DNA from 2 places in the Arthrobacter sp. Sr33 genome. Region 1 is predicted to be linked to the other one. Evidence: predicted binding sites of a transcription regulator. Region 1 holds the regulator's gene; the other holds the start of a gene.
What was found. Region 1 encodes LexA, which represses DNA repair genes until DNA is damaged. Its sites were predicted from a motif close to TCGAACANNTGTTCGA; they were not measured.
Positions count from the first base shown of each region.

Region 1 (8,347 bases):
CCGTCATCTGTCAATCGCCACCGAGGGCCTCGACTCCGCAAACCGCTTTTTCGAGTCAACAGTCGCCGGGATCCCCACGGGATTAATGGCTGCCGGACTCACCGAGGAGCAGGAAACGGCGATCACCCAGGTCCGCGAAGCCTGCCGGGCCGTCCTGTCGGACGCCAAAGGAGACGGACCGACCCCGGCAGACGGTGGCCGGCAGATGGCGAAGTCCCACGTCCTCGCCGTCTTCGAACTCTGCGAGCGGCTTCTGACGGCGACACCGGCCGGTGAGGTGCTCTGGGCCTCACGGCCAAGCACCTTCTCACCGGGCACCGGGTATTCACAGCCCGACGACGACGCACCCGCGACCATCAACATCGCGCCACTGTCCGTGGCCGGGAAGCTGCGGGAAGGCCTGTTCGCCGATCACACAGTGGTCCTGACCTCGGCAACGCTCGCCATCGGGGCCGAATTCGGTCCAGTCGCCGGTTCGCTCGGTCTCGCGGGCGCCTCGGCGCCGTCATGGACCGGCGTCGACGTCGGCAGCCCCTTCGACTACCCGAAGCAGGGCGTCCTGTATGTCGCGAAGGACCTTCCAAAGCCGGAGCGGGGCACCTCGCCTGAGCAGCTCGACGAACTGGAGGTCTTGCTGAAAGCATCGCGGGGTGGGGCGCTGGGACTTTTTTCCTCCCGCCGCGCGGCCGAAGACGCAGCCGAAGCACTGCGCCCACGGGTCGACTTCGAGATCCTGTGCCAGGGCGAATCGTCAATGTCGGCGCTGGTCAAACAATTCTCGGATGAGCCGGACACGTGCCTCTTCGGCACCATGTCACTCTGGCAGGGCGTCGATGTGCCAGGCCGGTCGTGCCGGCTGGTGACCATCGACCGCATTCCCTTCCCGCGCCCTGACGACCCACTCATGACAGCGCGGACGAGAGCCGTAGCGAAGGCCGGTGGAAACGGTTTCATGAGCGTTTCGGCAACCCACGCGGCCGTCCGCCTCGCTCAGGGCGCCGGACGCCTCATCCGCGCAGCCGAAGACAAGGGGGTGGTGGCGATCCTCGATTCCAGGCTCGCCAACGCACGCTACGGATCATTCCTGCGTGCCGCGCTGCCGCCTTTCTGGTCCACCACCGATCGCACGACGGCGGTCGGCGTCCTGGAGCGGCTGGCAGGAAAACCCACGCCCGGGGGTTAGAGGGCGCGCATCACCGAGACGACCTTGCCCATAATCGTGGCGAGGTCTCCCAGGATCGGCTCGTACTGGGTGTTCTGGGGGAGCAGCCAGGTGTGACTGTCGCGCTGGCGGAAAGTCTTCACCGTCGCCTCGTCGTCGAGGAGCGCGGCCACGATGTCACCGTTCTGTGCTTCCTGCTGGCGCCGGACCACTACCCAGTCACCGTCGCAAATGGCGGCGTCGATCATCGAATCGCCATAGACCCGCAACATGAAGAGATCGCCGTGTCCCACCAACTGGCGGGGTAGCGGCATGACATCTTCCACTACCTGGTCGGCCAGCACCGGGCCGCCGGCAGCGATCCGCCCCACCATCGGAACCATGGCTGCGTCGATCGCGCCGCCGACGTCCGGTGTCGTACCCTGGCCCGATCCTTCTTCGCCGCTGTGCTGATCATGGTCGAGGGTCAGCGGAAGCAGGATCTCCATGGCGCGGGGGCGCTTCGGATCGCGCCTGAGATAGCCCATCCGCTCGAGCTGCGACAACTGATGGGTGACGCTCGAGAGACTGGCGAGCCCCACCGTGTCTCCGATCTCGCGCATGGAGGGCGGATACCCGTTGGTGCCGATGGCCCGCTGAATGGTCTCAAGGATCTTCTTCTGGCGGGGCGTCATGCCCTTGGGCACCTGGCGCCCACGCGGGCGGCCACGGGCTGGCAGGACGGCCGGGGCGGGGTCAGCCGGGGCAAGGTCGGAGGCCGGTTCATCCAGTGGTGCGTCGGACTCTTTCACGGTCGCTGTCCCTTCGATAAGAATCCATGTACCCCGGCAGATCCCTGGATTCCAGGGGCCGAGCTTATTTTGTCAGTGGCGGATGATGTGCTGGTTTCTGCTGGATCCCGAACCTTCATCCTTGCCCTAACGGTAAGGGAGTCAGGACACGTTTTCAAACATTTGTTCGATCGTGTCTCGACAAAGTTCGTCAATCAGTGCTAAAAATAAACAAGCAGTAATTCGAAGATAAGTTCGAACAAAACAGGAATCGCCGGTTTTAGCTCGAACACCGCCTTCAACCTTCAGGGTTGGTCCCGGGCTCATACCCCAGGACCGAATGGACTGATTCGAGAGTACAGAGAGGTGTATCCATGTCTGTCATCACCACACACCAGAATTTCCCCACCACCGAAAGCGACGCGACCACGAGCGGCGCCACCAAGCTGCGGCTTACCCGCAGGGGCCGGCTCCTGTTGGTCGGATTGCCGATCGTGCTACTCGCGTCGGCCGTTCTGATGTTGTCAGGATTTTTCAACTCGCCTGCCAAGGCATCAGCTGAAGGCGGAGAGGTGACCGAGACCGTCAGTGTCAGCGTCGCAGCCGGCGAAACCATCTGGCAGCTGGCAACCGAGTTCGCTCCGGACCGCGATCCGCGCATCGTCGTCTCCGAGATCGTTGAACTGAACAGCCTGGGCACCTCAGTGCTGCAGGCAGGGCAGCAACTGGATGTCCCCACCAACCGGTAACTCCTCGACAGCCAGTACTGCACCCCCAGAACCCTCCAACCCGGTCGGCCAGTATCGGCCACCGGGTGCGGAGCTTCTGCGAACGCGGTGAAGATCCTGATGAAGGGTGAAGGCCCGCCGATTCTGCACCTGCAGCACTCCACGCTTAACCTTGACAGGTGAGCGAACAGTTTGAGCGGTTGAGCCGGTTGCCCCTGCGCGAGGATCTGCGGGGCAAGCACCCCTACGGGGCACCCCAGTTGGATGTCCCCATCCTCCTGAACGTCAATGAGAATACCCATGGAGTGCCGGACGATGTCCGGCAGGCAATCGTTGATGCGGTGAGCCGGGAGGTCGGGGGGCTGAACCGTTACCCCGACCGTGAGTTCACCGAACTCCGGACCAATCTCGCACGCTACCTCGGCCACGGACTGACGCCCGAAAACCTGTGGGCCGCCAACGGATCCAACGAGGTACTGCAGCACCTGCTGCAGGCCTTCGGCGGCCCGGGTCGATCAGCCATCGGCTTCCCGCCGACCTACTCCATGTATCCGTTGCTGGCCAGCAGCACCGGCACCCGCTATATCGCAGGGCAGGGTAACGACAGGTTCGAGCTCAGCGCCGCCGACGCGGCCCGCGAAGTGCGCGAATCCGGCGCGAACCTCGTCTTCCTGTGCTCGCCGAACAACCCGACCGGCTCAGCGCTGGGCCTGGATGTGGTGGAAGCGGTTTATGAGGCGGGCAGCGACGCGCAGGCAATCGTGATCGTCGATGAGGCCTATGCCGAGTTCGCCCACGCAGGCACCGTCAGCGCCCTCAGCCTGCTGGCGGGCCGGGAACGTCTTGTGGTGTCACGCACCATGAGCAAGGCTTTCGCGATGGCCGGGACGAGGCTCGGTTACCTGGCGGCGGCCCCCGAGGTTGCTGACGCGCTGCGCCTGGTCCGGTTGCCGTACCACCTTTCGGCCATCACCCAGGCGGCAGCGAACGCGGCCCTGACCCACTCTGACCGATTGCTTGCCAACGTGGAAAACATCAAGGTGCAACGCGATCGGATAGTGACCAGTCTCCAACACCTCGGGTTGACCCCGGTGCCCTCGGACGCCAATTTCGTTCTCTTCGGCGGACTGGACGACCCGCACCGCATCTGGCAGGGCCTGCTCGACGGGGGAGTGCTGATTCGCGACGTCGGTATTCCCGGTCACCTCCGGGTCACCGCAGGCACCGAGACGGAAACCACAGCGTTCCTCGACACCCTCGGTGCCCTGCTGGAGGGGACCGTCTCCTAGACTGGTGATAGACCCTTTCCAAGCGGCGCCCGGTGCTGTCCCTACCGTCACCCATCCGCTACGTACCAATCGAAGGATAGCCATGAGCGTGGAAACCACTGTCGGACGCACTGCGAGCCGGGAACGGACCACCAGCGAGTCGTCGGTGTTTGTCGAGCTCGATCTTGACGGCACCGGACGCGCGGAGATCAGCACCTCGGTGCCGTTCTACGACCACATGCTGACTGCGCTGGCCAAGCACTCACTGATCGACCTCACGGTCCGAGCCACCGGTGACACGCACATCGATGTCCACCACACCGTCGAGGATGTCGCCATCACCATCGGCGAGGTGCTCCGGGAGGCCCTGGGGACGAAGGCCGGGATCCGCAGGTTCGGCGAAGCGACGGTGCCCCTGGATGAGGCGCTGGCCAACGCCGTCGTCGACATCTCCGGCCGGCCATACCTGGTGCACACGGGTGAGCCCGCAGGCCAGGAATACCACCTGATCGGAGGGCACTTCACCGGCTCGCTGACCCGGCACGTCTTCGAGGCGATCACCCTGCATGCCCAGATCTGTCTGCACATGACGGTGTTGGGTGGACGGGATCCACACCACATTGTCGAAGCCCAGTTCAAGGCGTTCGCCCGGGCGCTGCGCGCTGCAGTGGAACCGGACCCACGCGTGGAGGGCATCCCGTCCACCAAGGGGGCACTATGAGTGCGCCACGCGTAACGGTTCTGGACTACGGTTCGGGGAACATCCGTTCAGCGGTCCGTGCCCTGGAACACGTCGGCGCTGAAGTGACGTTGAGCGCCAAACCCGACGATGTCCTGAACGCCGACGGGTTGGTGGTGCCCGGCGTCGGAGCCTTCGCGACCGTGATGAAGGGTCTGAAGGATGTCGATGCACTGCGCATGATCGGCCGGCGGGTGGCGGGCGGCAGGCCAGTGCTTGGCATCTGCGTCGGCCTGCAGATCCTCTTCGAGGAGGGCGTCGAGCACGGCGTCCGGACCGCGGGCATGGGCGAGTGGCCAGGCACCGTTGAACGGTTGCAGGCTGACGTCGTCCCGCACATGGGCTGGAACACGGTGAAGGCAGCCGAGGGGTCACAACTGTTCGAAGGCATCGAGGACGAACGGTTCTACTTTGTGCACTCCTACGGCGTGCAGCAGTGGAAGTTCGAGGTCACCCAGCCAGCCATGAAGCCCCCAATGGTGACCTGGGCGGACCACGGCGGTCAGTTCATTGCCGCCGTGGAAAACGGTCCCCTCAGCGCCACCCAGTTCCACCCCGAAAAGTCCGGTGACGCCGGGGCCCGTCTGCTCTCCAACTGGACAGCCGGGCTGCGGTAGTCATGTGGAGCATAGTGTTGATGGGGCTCGCGGGCCTGTTGATCGGTGGGGCTATCTCCTTCCGGCGGCAGGAACTACCCAAGGCCCTGATCATCAGCTTCTGGGTCCTGGCGGGAATGGCGCTCCTCGCTGCCTACCTCCTGACCCTGACCGACATCTGATTCCAGACCTCCGACAGCTACGAAAGAGTCACAACACCCGATGAGCCCCTTTACTGAATCCCCCATTCTCGAACTGCTTCCTGCCGTCGACGTCGTCGACGGGCAGGCTGTCCGCCTGGTCCAGGGCGAGGCCGGCAGCGAAACGGGCTACGGTGACGCCCTCGAGGCGGCCCTCGCCTGGCAGCAGGACGGCGCCGAATGGGTGCACCTGGTGGACCTTGACGCAGCCTTCGGCCGGGGCTCAAACCGCGAACTGCTCGGACGCGTGATTAACGAACTCGACATCAAGGTGGAGCTGTCCGGGGGAATCCGCGATGACGCCTCCCTCGACGCAGCCCTGGAACTCGGCGCGCACCGGGTGAACCTCGGCACCGCAGCCCTGGAAAACCCGGAGTGGACCGCTGCGGCCATCGCCCGCTACGGCGACAAGATCGCCGTCGGCCTGGACGTCCGGGGCACCACCCTGGCAGCCCGCGGCTGGACCGAAGAAGGCGGCGACCTGTGGGAAGTCCTGCAGCGCCTCGAAGACGCGGGCTGCTCCCGGTACGTGGTCACAGACGTCACCAAGGACGGCACGCTCCGCGGCCCCAACCTCGAACTACTTCAGCAGGTGCTTGAGCGGACCTCGCAGCCCGTGGTCGCATCGGGTGGAATCTCAAGCCTCGAGGACCTCGCGGCGCTGCGCCAGCTGGTGCCACACGGACTGGAAGGTGCAATCGTGGGCAAGGCGCTGTACGCCGGCGCCTTCACGCTGCCCCAGGCGCTCGACATCGCCGGGCACCCGGCATCCCGGATGTGAGCGAGCGGCAACTCCCCGCACATATCGCCGCTGCCCTGGCGGCCAACACCGCCGATTCCGCGGGGCAGGCCTGGGAAGGCCGTGACCTGAGCGGCGAGGGTAACCCGCTGCACAACTTCGACGACGACGACGGCGCCGCACCGCCCGCCTACACCGAGGCAATCGACCGGCTGCTGGCCGGGACCAGCGACGAAACGGGAGTGCTCGCCGCCCTCGCCGGGGTGAGACTTTTCGTACCCGTGGTAGCCCAGCTCGCCGGGGAAACCGCGCCCGACGACCCTCACTCGCACGCCGACCACGGCCACGGCGGGGGAGCACCGGAGGGCGACAAGGAGGCCGACATGGCCCTGGTCACGCTCAAAGCACCCGATGGCCGCACGGCGCTGCCGGTCTTCAGCTCTGTTGCTGCACTGGCCGCGTGGCATCCGGAAGCCAGGCCCGTGGCCGTTTACGCGCCGCGTGCGGCGCTGTCGGCGGTCGCCGACGGAGCGCAGCTGCTGGTCATCGATCCGGGCGCACACTTCACCTTCGTTGTGCGTCGCCCCGCCATGTGGGCGCTGGCCCAGCAGCACCAGTGGCGGCCGGCCTACAGCGACCCAAGCATCGCCGACCTGGTCGCCCAGATCACCGGTAAGGAGCCAGCGATCCTGCGGGTAGCGCTGGGTCCCGGAAGCGGGGTTCCGGCCCGCGCGGCAGACGGTACACTGGCATCCGGCGGCGGACCGGGCCCCGAAGTGCGGCTCCAGATCACGCTGCGAGACGGGCTGGCTGGGGAAGCGGTCCAGACGGTGGTCCAGGAACTGCAGGACCGGCTGCGGGCCAATACAGAATTTGTGGAACGGGTCGACTCCCTTGAGGTGGTACTGACCCGCTGAGGACGTGCGGGCGGACCCGCAGAAGAGTGAACCAGTGAATTTTGCCCTCTACCGGGAGCTGCTCCGTATTGTCCCGGTGCGGCGTCTGCTCATCGTCGGAATGATCGCCAGATTCCCGCACTCCGCGGCCGGGGTCCTGCTGACCCTTCATGTGGTGCAGACCCTCGACCGTGGGTACGCGGAAGCCGGCGCTGTCGCGGCTCTTCTGACGATTGGCATCGCCGTCGGCGCACCCTGGCGGGGCCGTCGGGTCGACAGCGCGGGGCTGCGCAAGGCACTGATTCCGTCCGTGATCGCCGAAGCGGTGATCTGGTCTGTGGCACCCCAGCTGTCCTACGAGTGGCTGCTCGTCGCCGCCCTGATCGGTGGGTTGTTTACCCTGCCCGCCTTCTCGGTGGTTCGCCAGTCCCTGGGCGTGATGGTGTCCGGGGAGAAGCGACGGACCGCGTTCACCCTTGACGCGATCAGCACCGAAATGATCTTCATGGTGGGACCGGCGCTGGGCGTCGTCCTGGCCACCCAGGTCTCGACGGTCTTTGGCCTCACCCTGGTGGGGCTGGCCACCGCCGGTGCCGGTCTCTTCCTGATGTGGTTCAACCCACCGACCCGGAGCGAGCAGCTGGGAGCTGTCTCCCGGCCCCCGACCGAAGCCGAGGACGAGGCCGCCGCCGTCGGTGCGCTGGTCGCATCGGCGCCAGCGCACGTCACCGAAGCGTCGGCCGAACTGTACCCGGGGGGACGCGCAGCACACGGTCGTCAAGGGGCGAAGGGACGTCAGCGGGTCAAGGAGCGGCTGGCGGGCAGCTTCGTCTGGCTGACGGTGGCGGTGGCGGTGGTCCTGGTGGTGGCTGCCGGGGCAGGACTGGTGCTGGCCGGTACCGAGGTGGGGATCGTCGCCGCGCTCGAGGATTCGGGCCGGGAGGGTGAACTCGGGCTGGTCTTCGCCGCCTGGTGTGCCGCATCGGTGGTGGGCGGCCTGATCTATGGTGCGCTGCACCGGCCGGTGTCCCCGCTGGTGCTCCTCCTGCTCATGGGGCTGTTCACCATCCCCATGGGTTTCGCCGAAAACACACTGGCACTGTGCCTGCTCTCGATCCTGCCGGGACTATTGTGCGCACCGGTCCTGTCGGCGGCGTCCGAACGGGTGGCCGACCTGGTGGTCGAGGAACGGCGTGGCGAGGCGATGGGATGGTATGGCTCGGCACTCACCTCGGGGGTGGCGCTGGGT
Region 1 is NZ_JBTNDD010000005.1:37,311-45,657, reverse strand. Features, by position in the region: gene ACX80T_RS08340 (ATP-dependent DNA helicase) at 1-1,183, shown strand, start outside; gene lexA (transcriptional repressor LexA) at 1,180-1,836, opposite strand; gene ACX80T_RS08330 (LysM peptidoglycan-binding domain-containing protein) at 2,307-2,681, shown strand; gene ACX80T_RS08325 (histidinol-phosphate transaminase) at 2,840-3,949, shown strand; gene hisB (imidazoleglycerol-phosphate dehydratase HisB) at 4,032-4,649, shown strand; gene hisH (imidazole glycerol phosphate synthase subunit HisH) at 4,646-5,284, shown strand; gene ACX80T_RS08310 (hypothetical protein) at 5,299-5,445, shown strand; gene priA (bifunctional 1-(5-phosphoribosyl)-5-((5-phosphoribosylamino)methylideneamino)imidazole-4-carboxamide isomerase/phosphoribosylanthranilate isomerase PriA) at 5,486-6,244, shown strand; gene ACX80T_RS08300 (SseB family protein) at 6,241-7,119, shown strand; gene ACX80T_RS08295 (MFS transporter) at 7,154-8,347, shown strand, end outside.

Region 2 (8,347 bases), on a different contig from region 1:
CTACCGGCCAGCTGGGCAAAGCATTGCAAGAGGCGTACGACGGCGACGCGACGGTTGAGTTCGCAGGTCGTGCAGAGTTCGACTTACTGAATCCAGCTTCCTATAGCGAGCGAAACTGGCGCAACTATCGCGCCATCATCAACGCTGCCGCCTATACAGCGGTCGACACAGCGGAAACAGCGGAGGGGCGGAGGGATGCGTGGGCAGCCAACGTTGTTGCAGTTGCGCGGCTTGCCTCTGTCGCCAACACCCATGGGATCACTTTGGTTCATGTCTCGAGCGACTACGTATTTGACGGCACGCAGGGTCCGCACACCGAGGACGAAACTTTTTCGCCGCTGGGTGTCTATGGGCAGACGAAGGCAGCCGGGGACGCTGTGGTATCCGTGGTACCTCGGCACTACATTGTGCGGACCAGTTGGGTTGTGGGCGAGGGTGCAAATTTCGTGAAAACGATGACCTCCCTGGCGGGGCGTGGGATCAAGCCGAGTGTGGTCGATGACCAGATTGGGCGGCTGAGCTTTACTCAGGATATTGCGGGTGCCATCAGGCATTTGCTCGACACCGGAGCTGAGTACGGCACCTATAACGTGTCAAACACCGGTGGGGAGGCATCTTGGGCTGGCATTGCCCAACAGGTGTATGGGCTCAGCGGGCAGCCGGAGGACTCGGTTACGGGCGTAAGCACTGCCGAATATTTCAAGGATAAAGACGCGGCGCCTCGTCCTCTGAATAGTGTGCTGGCTTTGGACAAGCTGGAAGCGTCTGGTTACCGTCCTGCTGCTGCGGATGAGCGGTTGGCCGCCTATGTGAATGGCCGTGAATAGCGACGGGTCTATTGTTGGCCGCATGAGCACAACTGCGACTCCAGCGGGACTGGGGCGGGTAGCGACCAGCTCACCGGTTCGCCGATTCATGACTTCGTCTAGGAAATCATCATTGCAGTCGCAAGTACAGGGAACAAGATCCCGATCGGCATGAGCGCTATGCCCCCGCGTACGGCCGTTTGACTGGCTTTTCATCACCGCTCGTCTATCCCGCGCAACGTCGGTGACCGGAAGCGCGCAGCGACGCGGGCGTGAAGGTCACGGCGGCAGAGCGCGCCCCCTGAGATCCGTAGGTGGGGGTCTGCAGGACGTCCGACGCTGCGCAGACAGCTCGTTCACTGAGCAACGCTTAGGCCATGGAGCGAATGACTTCTAGGGTCCGCTGATCAAGGTGATGACGACGACGAGGACCTGGATCAGAACGAAGCCCCAGAGAGCTGAGGCGACGGCCCACCATGGATGCCTGGCTCTCAGGGCGAGGGCACCTCCAATCAGCCCGAGCACAACGGGTACGGCAAAAACCCAGATAGGGCGGGTGGCTCCAGACCCAGTCCAATCAGGGAAGAGGAGGACGACGATCACCGCAAGGAGCATCAGCGCCCAAGTAAAAACGGGCTTGGCAGTTCGTGGCGCCTGGTAATCGGCGTGGTCAGCAGAGGACATCGCTTCCCAGCCTCTTTTCTTCATCTCGGTGCCGAAGCATGGGCAACTTCAAAGCATTGCAGAGGCAGTACGTGAAGTAGGTGCTCACGGCTGCCGCTACCATTCGTTCTTGCGTCTTCATGCGGGAGGCGTTTGCCCGGATGTCTCGGACGATGGCTCGGTCGCAGGAACAGGCGAACTAGCCGCGGGAGCCGTAGCAGCGGTCGTGTGTGCGGCAGATCGAGTCAAGGACGTCCACGGCAACGCCTCCACCGTGCCCGGGACCGCACCAGTTTCCCCAGATCGGCACACTCGCCTGAATCGACAACTGACCCTCGGGCGCGGACTGCTGGGATGCTCCGAGCTGGTTGATGATCGTTCCCATTTCCAGCGTCGCCGGGTCGGCATTTGCGGCCTGCGCGGCATCGGTATCGAAGTGGGTGGAACCATCAGGTGCAGTGCGCATGAACTGCGTTGCCTTCTCGACGTCGCGATCGAAGGCTTTTATGGCGTTCCCCTTCGCATTGCCGTGGCCATTGCCGTTGGTCTTGCCGTTGGTCTTGCCGAGCGAGGTTGCAGCAGTATCCGCGGTTGCTGCAACGGAGGTCATCACCGGTGACGCTGCTGTCGCAGGAGATCCACCGGTCAGAATCAAAGCCGCTACCCCGAGAGCCGCCCACGAGCGCATGTTTGAGCAACCAAGGTTTGACGACGAAAATTTTGAGACCACTTCTTCCCCCAAGAAGTAAAATGCTCAGCGCTGCCTGATCAGCATGCGCTAGTAAGGCTGACAGAATGCGTGGAACATCTTCGTCGTCAATGCCGTTCGCATTTCAGCGCACCATCGGCGCCGGTTTCGACCCGGTGCTCAGGTATGGCATCGAATACGCCCAGGGCATCAGGGATCGTCCATAGGGGATCGGCTACGGCACCTCATCCTGGGAGGCCGAGCACGCGGCGCGATTAGCGGCCGCGGCGGAACAGAGCAGCACCACTGTCTGAGCGATGAGCGCAAGGAATGCGACACCTATGCCCGTCGGACCACCAGCTACTAGTTGAACCACCACGGCGGTCAGCAGCCCGGCGCCTGCCACGGGCCACATTATTTTCACCACCGGAAGGGCCGCCGCGTGCCCGGCGACCCACGCCGCGGAGGACGCCCTGGTGTGCCGGGTACGGATCCCGGCGGACCCGTTTACACCGATGGAGCCCTCGGCTGCCTGGCGTGTAACGGCAACGCAGACGGCTGGCAGGAGTAAGAGGGTGAACGAGAGAAAAATCAGGCCGACCAGTTCCTCAGGCACAGTCCTCTAATCTGGCACCGTGAACGGTGCAGGCATCGCGCCACGCTCCACCCAAGGCAGGCGTGCACGTTCGTCGGTAAGCTTTCACAGTCATGCCCTCGAGCTTATCGAGCCACCTGATACTCCACGATTCCTCTGAAGCGGGGTGGTGGCTGCACGTTCATATTGTCCGCACCATCGGCGCCCTCAACCATTCACCAGCAGCCGACGCCATCAGATGCACATGGTGGCAGGTTCTGAAGGTGTGGAGGACTAGTGGCCACTCCTTCTCCACATTGGCCCCAGTCGCTGGATCATTCGAACATGTGTTCGATAAAATTGGACCATGGCAATCACCCCTTTCGAGCAGCAGACCGATACTCCTCGGTATCTCGCCTGGTTGAACACCGAACTGTCGGGGATTGCTGACTCTTTTCGTTCGGAGAGTCTGGTCATGCCCACCCGTGAACTTGCCGAAATCGCGGTGGCTATCGAGCAGGTCGCCAGAACTGCCGAGCAGCTACAGCTGATTGTGGCACACGCGGTGGAACATCAGAATGTGGCGGTTGTCGGTGAGTCCGACCAGCGGATCAGTCTTGGAGTGTCCGACGGCGATTCCTCCAAGGGAGCGCTGAACCGCACGGGGTGCAGAGACAACGCTGAGTATCTTCGGAACACTTTGCGAATCAGCAAGAGTGATGCGAAGCGGCGGATTCGTGTATCTGGCCAGGTTTTGCCCACGGTTCAGCTGAATGGTCAGCCGCTTGCTCCTCGGCTGGAACATCTTGGGGCTGCGATTGCTCGATCGGAAGTCAGCAGCCAGGCGGCCACCTTGATCAGTTCGGCCATGGAAAGAGTCAAGCCGTTTGCTTCGTCCAAGGATCTGGACGAGATGGAGGCCACTCTGACTCGGCAGGCAGTTGTCTCGGATCTGGATGTGCTCAGGGTGTTGATTCAGCGGTGGGAGAGTTTGCTCAACCCTGATGGCTCTGAACCAACCGAAGAGGTTTTGCGTGCACGGCAGGGAGTTTTTCTCCGGGGCAAGCGTCATGGTCTGCACTTCATGGAGATCTCAGCGACCGACGAACAGTTCGAAGACCTGATCACGGTGATGTATTCAGCCACCAACCCAAGGGCCAGGGCAGGGCTGTCGGCTGCTGAAGCAGAAAAGCTGGGTGGCGTGGCTAAGACTTTAGGTGCAGGTGCAGGTGCAGCTGCGGGCACAGGTGCAGGTGCAGGTGCGGGCACAGATGGAGGTGTAGATGCCGGCGCACAGCCGTCTGGTGCCGGGGCGGATTCTTCGAACGCTGAGGCGACTTTGTTCGGTTCATCCGGAGATTCAGCTGCTCAGGGAGCAGGGACCATTCCGGAAGAGGAGCTTGATCGGTCGACGTGGGCGCAGCAGTTGCTGGATGGCTTGGTGGGTGCATGTCGAATTGCCTTGGCTAGCAGCACGCTTTCCGACGCCGGAGGGATGAGGCCGCAGGTGTTGGTCACCATCAACTACAAGGACTTGGTGGCCGATGTCGGTAGAGCTGGTCATGCAGCGTTTGGCGGCTTGATCAGTGCTCGGTCGATTCGTCGGATTGCCTGCGATGCGAATGTCTTACCCGTGGTGCTTGGAACGCAAGGCCAGGTTCTCGATGTGGGGAATCCTCGTCGTTTGTTTCCTCCCACTATCCGTAAAGCATTGGCCGCGCGGGATGGTGGATGTGCGTTTCCGGATTGCATGATGCCGTCGCCCTGGACCGAGGGTCATCACATCCTTCCGTGGAGTCGAGGTGGCCCGACCACCGTTGACAACGGAGTGTTGCTTTGCACCAGGCATCACCATCTGGTTCACCAAGATGAATGGAAGATCGAGGTGAGGGACCGGATTCCGTGGTTTGTTCCGCCGCGGTTTATCGATCCGGCGCAGAGACCTCGACAGAACCACTATCACCGGGATCATCCCCCTGAGCAGGATCGCAATCCGTTGGTTTCGGGTTGATGTGCCGTCTGACTTGCTAGGCTTCGCCGCCGAGGGGCTTCAATTGCCAGCGAATTTCCACTTGCTCGTCGGGGCAGTCCCGTTTGCAAGACCAGATCGTGGATCAGATCTGCGCCATGAGGGCCGGCACCGCAGCCGTGCCCTCAAGCCACTGGGTCTGGTCCTGACGATCAAGGTTGTCCGTTCGTGCCTACAGAAGCCGCTCGTCCATGACGAGTGCGTTTATGAGGCGTTGTGGTTTGCTGAGCAGTGCATGGGACGTCATGCGCGCGTCCGCTGGCACGTTGCGGTCGGCCTAGAGGCCCTCGACGGCTTCCAATCGTCCGGAACGAACCGCGTTGGCGAAGGCCCGGTAATCCTGCTCGTTCTGGTCCGCGTAGCGCTCGGAGAAGTCGGTGATCGACACGTCGAATTTAGCGCTTTTGCCCATATAGGCAGCGATCGCGACCGGGTCACCGGAGCGGGCATGCGCCCGGGCCAGGGTCCAGCCGCAGATTCCGGCGTAGATGGTCATGTTGAGCGGTTTCATTCCCTCCACGACGGCTGAGCCCTTCATATCACGTAACTGGCGCCAGTACAGGTACCGGTTTTCCTGCGCGCCCTCGGTCCACCCCAGGAAGATGTCGCTTGCTGCCTGCATCATCCGCTGCCCCTGCACCACGCGCTCGCCCGGCTGTTTGAACTTGCTCTTAGGTAAGTGGTCCTCGAGCACGGATCGCGTGGCCTCCTTGAGTTGCAGGAACAACGGGTCTTCCTGATCGCGCCCCTGGAGCAAAGCGATGAACGCCCGGGTGCCAACGCTGCCGACGCCGACAACCTTGCGGGCGACGTCGATGACTTCGAACCGTTCGAGCAGGTGACGCCGGTCGTCCTGGAGCGTGGCCCGGTAGGAACGGAGCTGCTCGCTGATCACATGCTCAAGTTCATCGGCAGACATGCCGAGCGATCCGCCCAGCTCCCGGGCCGGGATGACTATCGGCGGCTGACTGACGATCCGGTACTTCCCGTCCACGAGTTCGCCAAGCTTGGAGAGGGCCTGCAGACTGTCCCGGGTGCGGGCCTTGGCGATGTTTTTCCGCGCCGTCTTCTCCAGGCCCTCGGCTTTCTTGAGGGTCTTGCCCTTGGGCGTCGACGCAGCCATGTTGATGGTTTCCAGTAGCTGTTCCTCGGATAGCTGGGCGTACCAGATGTCCAGAGTGCGCATTTGCGCGAACTCGGCCATCGCTTCCCGATAGGCCCGGACCGCGGTCAGCGTCACATCGTGTGTTTCTGTCCTGGTGAAGGCATTGTTCTGGGCAGCGATGGTGAAGCTCGCGGACATGCGCTTGACGTCATATTCAAACGGTCCCGGGAGCGTCTCGTCGAAGTCATTGAGGTCAAAGAGCAGGTTCCGCTCCGGCGAGGCAAATACGCCAAAGTTCGACAGGTGGGCGTCTCCGCACAGCTGGGTGATCAGGCCGGCCCGTGGAGTGTCCTTCAGATCAGCGGCCATGATCTTGGCCGCACCCCGGTAGAAGGTGAACGGCGAGGCCAGCATCCGGCCGTGCCGCACCGGCACAAGGTCCTGTTCCCGGGTGCGGTTCTGCTCCTCGAGGAGCGCGACCGGATCCGGCCGACCGGGATCGGGAACCCACCCCGTTGGGCTGGAGACCGGCGTTTTCTTCCGGCAACTCTTGCCCTTCGCGATCCGCTCCTCAACGCTCCGGTGCTTGATTCTGGATTCGGCCATGACCGGGGACCTCCCTTTGCATCAGGAACCACCACCGGCACTGGCCACCAGGGAATAGGTCCTTGCGGAGCGCGCCCGCGTGTCTTGGCTCAATAGGGCGATTATGGCCCCGACCTGACCCATCGTCAACGCGCGCTGCTGAATGATCCGGCCCAGGGGTCGACATGCTGAAGGCGGGTCGTCCGAAGACACCTGTGATGCTCATGGAGCACAGTCATACGTTCCACCAGAACTCTGTCGAAGCGCGTCCTACGTTGAGTGGTATCCGTGCAGCCTTTGGCGTTAAGAACGTTCCAGCCCGGTCTTGGTGGAACGGCTGTTGCGGGTAGATGGGCAGGGGAGTTACAACGCAGGAGTGGGTGATATCGGCCATGATGAATTACCGGGCGGCGAACACGGTACCGTGCTAACGGCGGCAGGCGTCTCACGGAGTCGAATCCGGGTGACACGCTGCCCCGTCCTCCTGCCCAGAACATCTGCGGTACCGGCATCCTGAAAGCGCTGATTCGGCCTCAGCTGAGCATCGAATACTCACCATGATGGCTGCAACTCAAACGGAAACCACTTCTGCGGTTCGAACTGGGCTCACGTGGCGGCTCGACCGTCGATGCCTCCTTGATGTACCCCAAGGCCCTGGAGCAGGGCGACCACAAGCCGATCGGCATACGGGTCGCTGATACGACAACGAGCGATCACATAACGTCGCCACGAAGCGATCACATAGCGACGCCAAGAAGCGATAGCATCCACAGTCATTGAGTGTCGAGTGTCGAGTGTCGAGTTTTGAGTTCCTGGGTCCTGGCGACTAGCGACTGGCGACAGGTTCTCTCGGCACCGCCGGGGACACCCGGGTTCTTGCTCGGCACCGCGGGACCTTCGACTCTATGTCGTCGGCTGGGACAGCGGTCGAATGAAGAGTGGGTGAATCGGTGGGGGCCGCAGACTCCGGATTGACGGCATTTGGTCTCTAGATGATGATCACCCCTCCAGGAAAGATGAGGATCCCCCTCCAGGAAGCCACGGATATGTCAAAAGAGCAGCGAACCAGTTCGCCGTCCCCGACCGTTCCGGCCGAGCCGAGCCGACTGAGCACCATCCTCGATAGACCATGGGTAGGACTCGCAGCCACTGTGGCTGTGACGGTCGGGTATGCACTGATGGCCGGTTGGCTGACTCCCCGAGGCCCACTGACGGAGGTCGATGCCGTAGCTACTGTGGCGATAAGTCTGCTGGTCGGCACCGCCAGCGGCGTCGCCCTTCGCTCGCGGTGGGCGGTTCTTATTGCGCCAGTACTTTTCCTCGTATCGTTCGAACTCGTCCGTGCAGGTGTTCAAGGCCCAACCGTGGACGAAATTCAGCTCAACTCGATCTACGGCGTCGTCGCGTTTGTTACCGGACGCGGGTTCCACGGCCTTCTGGTGCTGATCCCGATGATGTTTGGCGCAATCCTGGGCGCTGCGCTCGAACGGCGGAGAGTGCAGCGCAACAGCCAGAATCCTAGCGCTCCAATTCGTCGGCGGACACGGACAGTCCTGCTCCGCGGGCTGACGGCCCTGACCGGCGTGTTCGTTCTTCTACTCGGCTTCTTTGTCGCGTTGCCGGGCTCCACAGACGCTATCTTGGCCGAGGACGGCACACCCGTGCCGGGAAGCGTCTCCGAGTTCGCAAGTGTGGATGTCGGAGATCATCAGCTGAGCGTAATGATCCGAGGACGCAGCGATACGAACCCGGTCCTCCTGTTCCTTGCGGGAGGTCCCGGAGGAACCGAATTGGGAGCGATGCGTAACCACGGGGAAGCCCTGGAGGAGGATTTTGTCGTCGCGACCCTCGACCAGCGAGGCACCGGCAAGTCGATGGACCAGTTCGAGCCGGCGTC
Region 2 is NZ_JBTNDD010000011.1:25,917-34,263, reverse strand. Features, by position in the region: gene ACX80T_RS14045 (sugar nucleotide-binding protein) at 1-827, shown strand, start outside; gene ACX80T_RS14040 (hypothetical protein) at 1,200-1,490, opposite strand; gene ACX80T_RS14035 (hypothetical protein) at 1,669-2,079, opposite strand; gene ACX80T_RS14030 (hypothetical protein) at 2,393-2,773, opposite strand; gene ACX80T_RS14025 (HNH endonuclease signature motif containing protein) at 3,099-4,742, shown strand; gene ACX80T_RS14020 (DUF2252 domain-containing protein) at 5,038-6,471, opposite strand; gene ACX80T_RS14015 (alpha/beta fold hydrolase) at 7,467-8,347, shown strand, end outside.
Region 2: a site for LexA is predicted at 3,071-3,086, ahead of ACX80T_RS14025 (HNH endonuclease signature motif containing protein). Genes of this name have one in related genera too.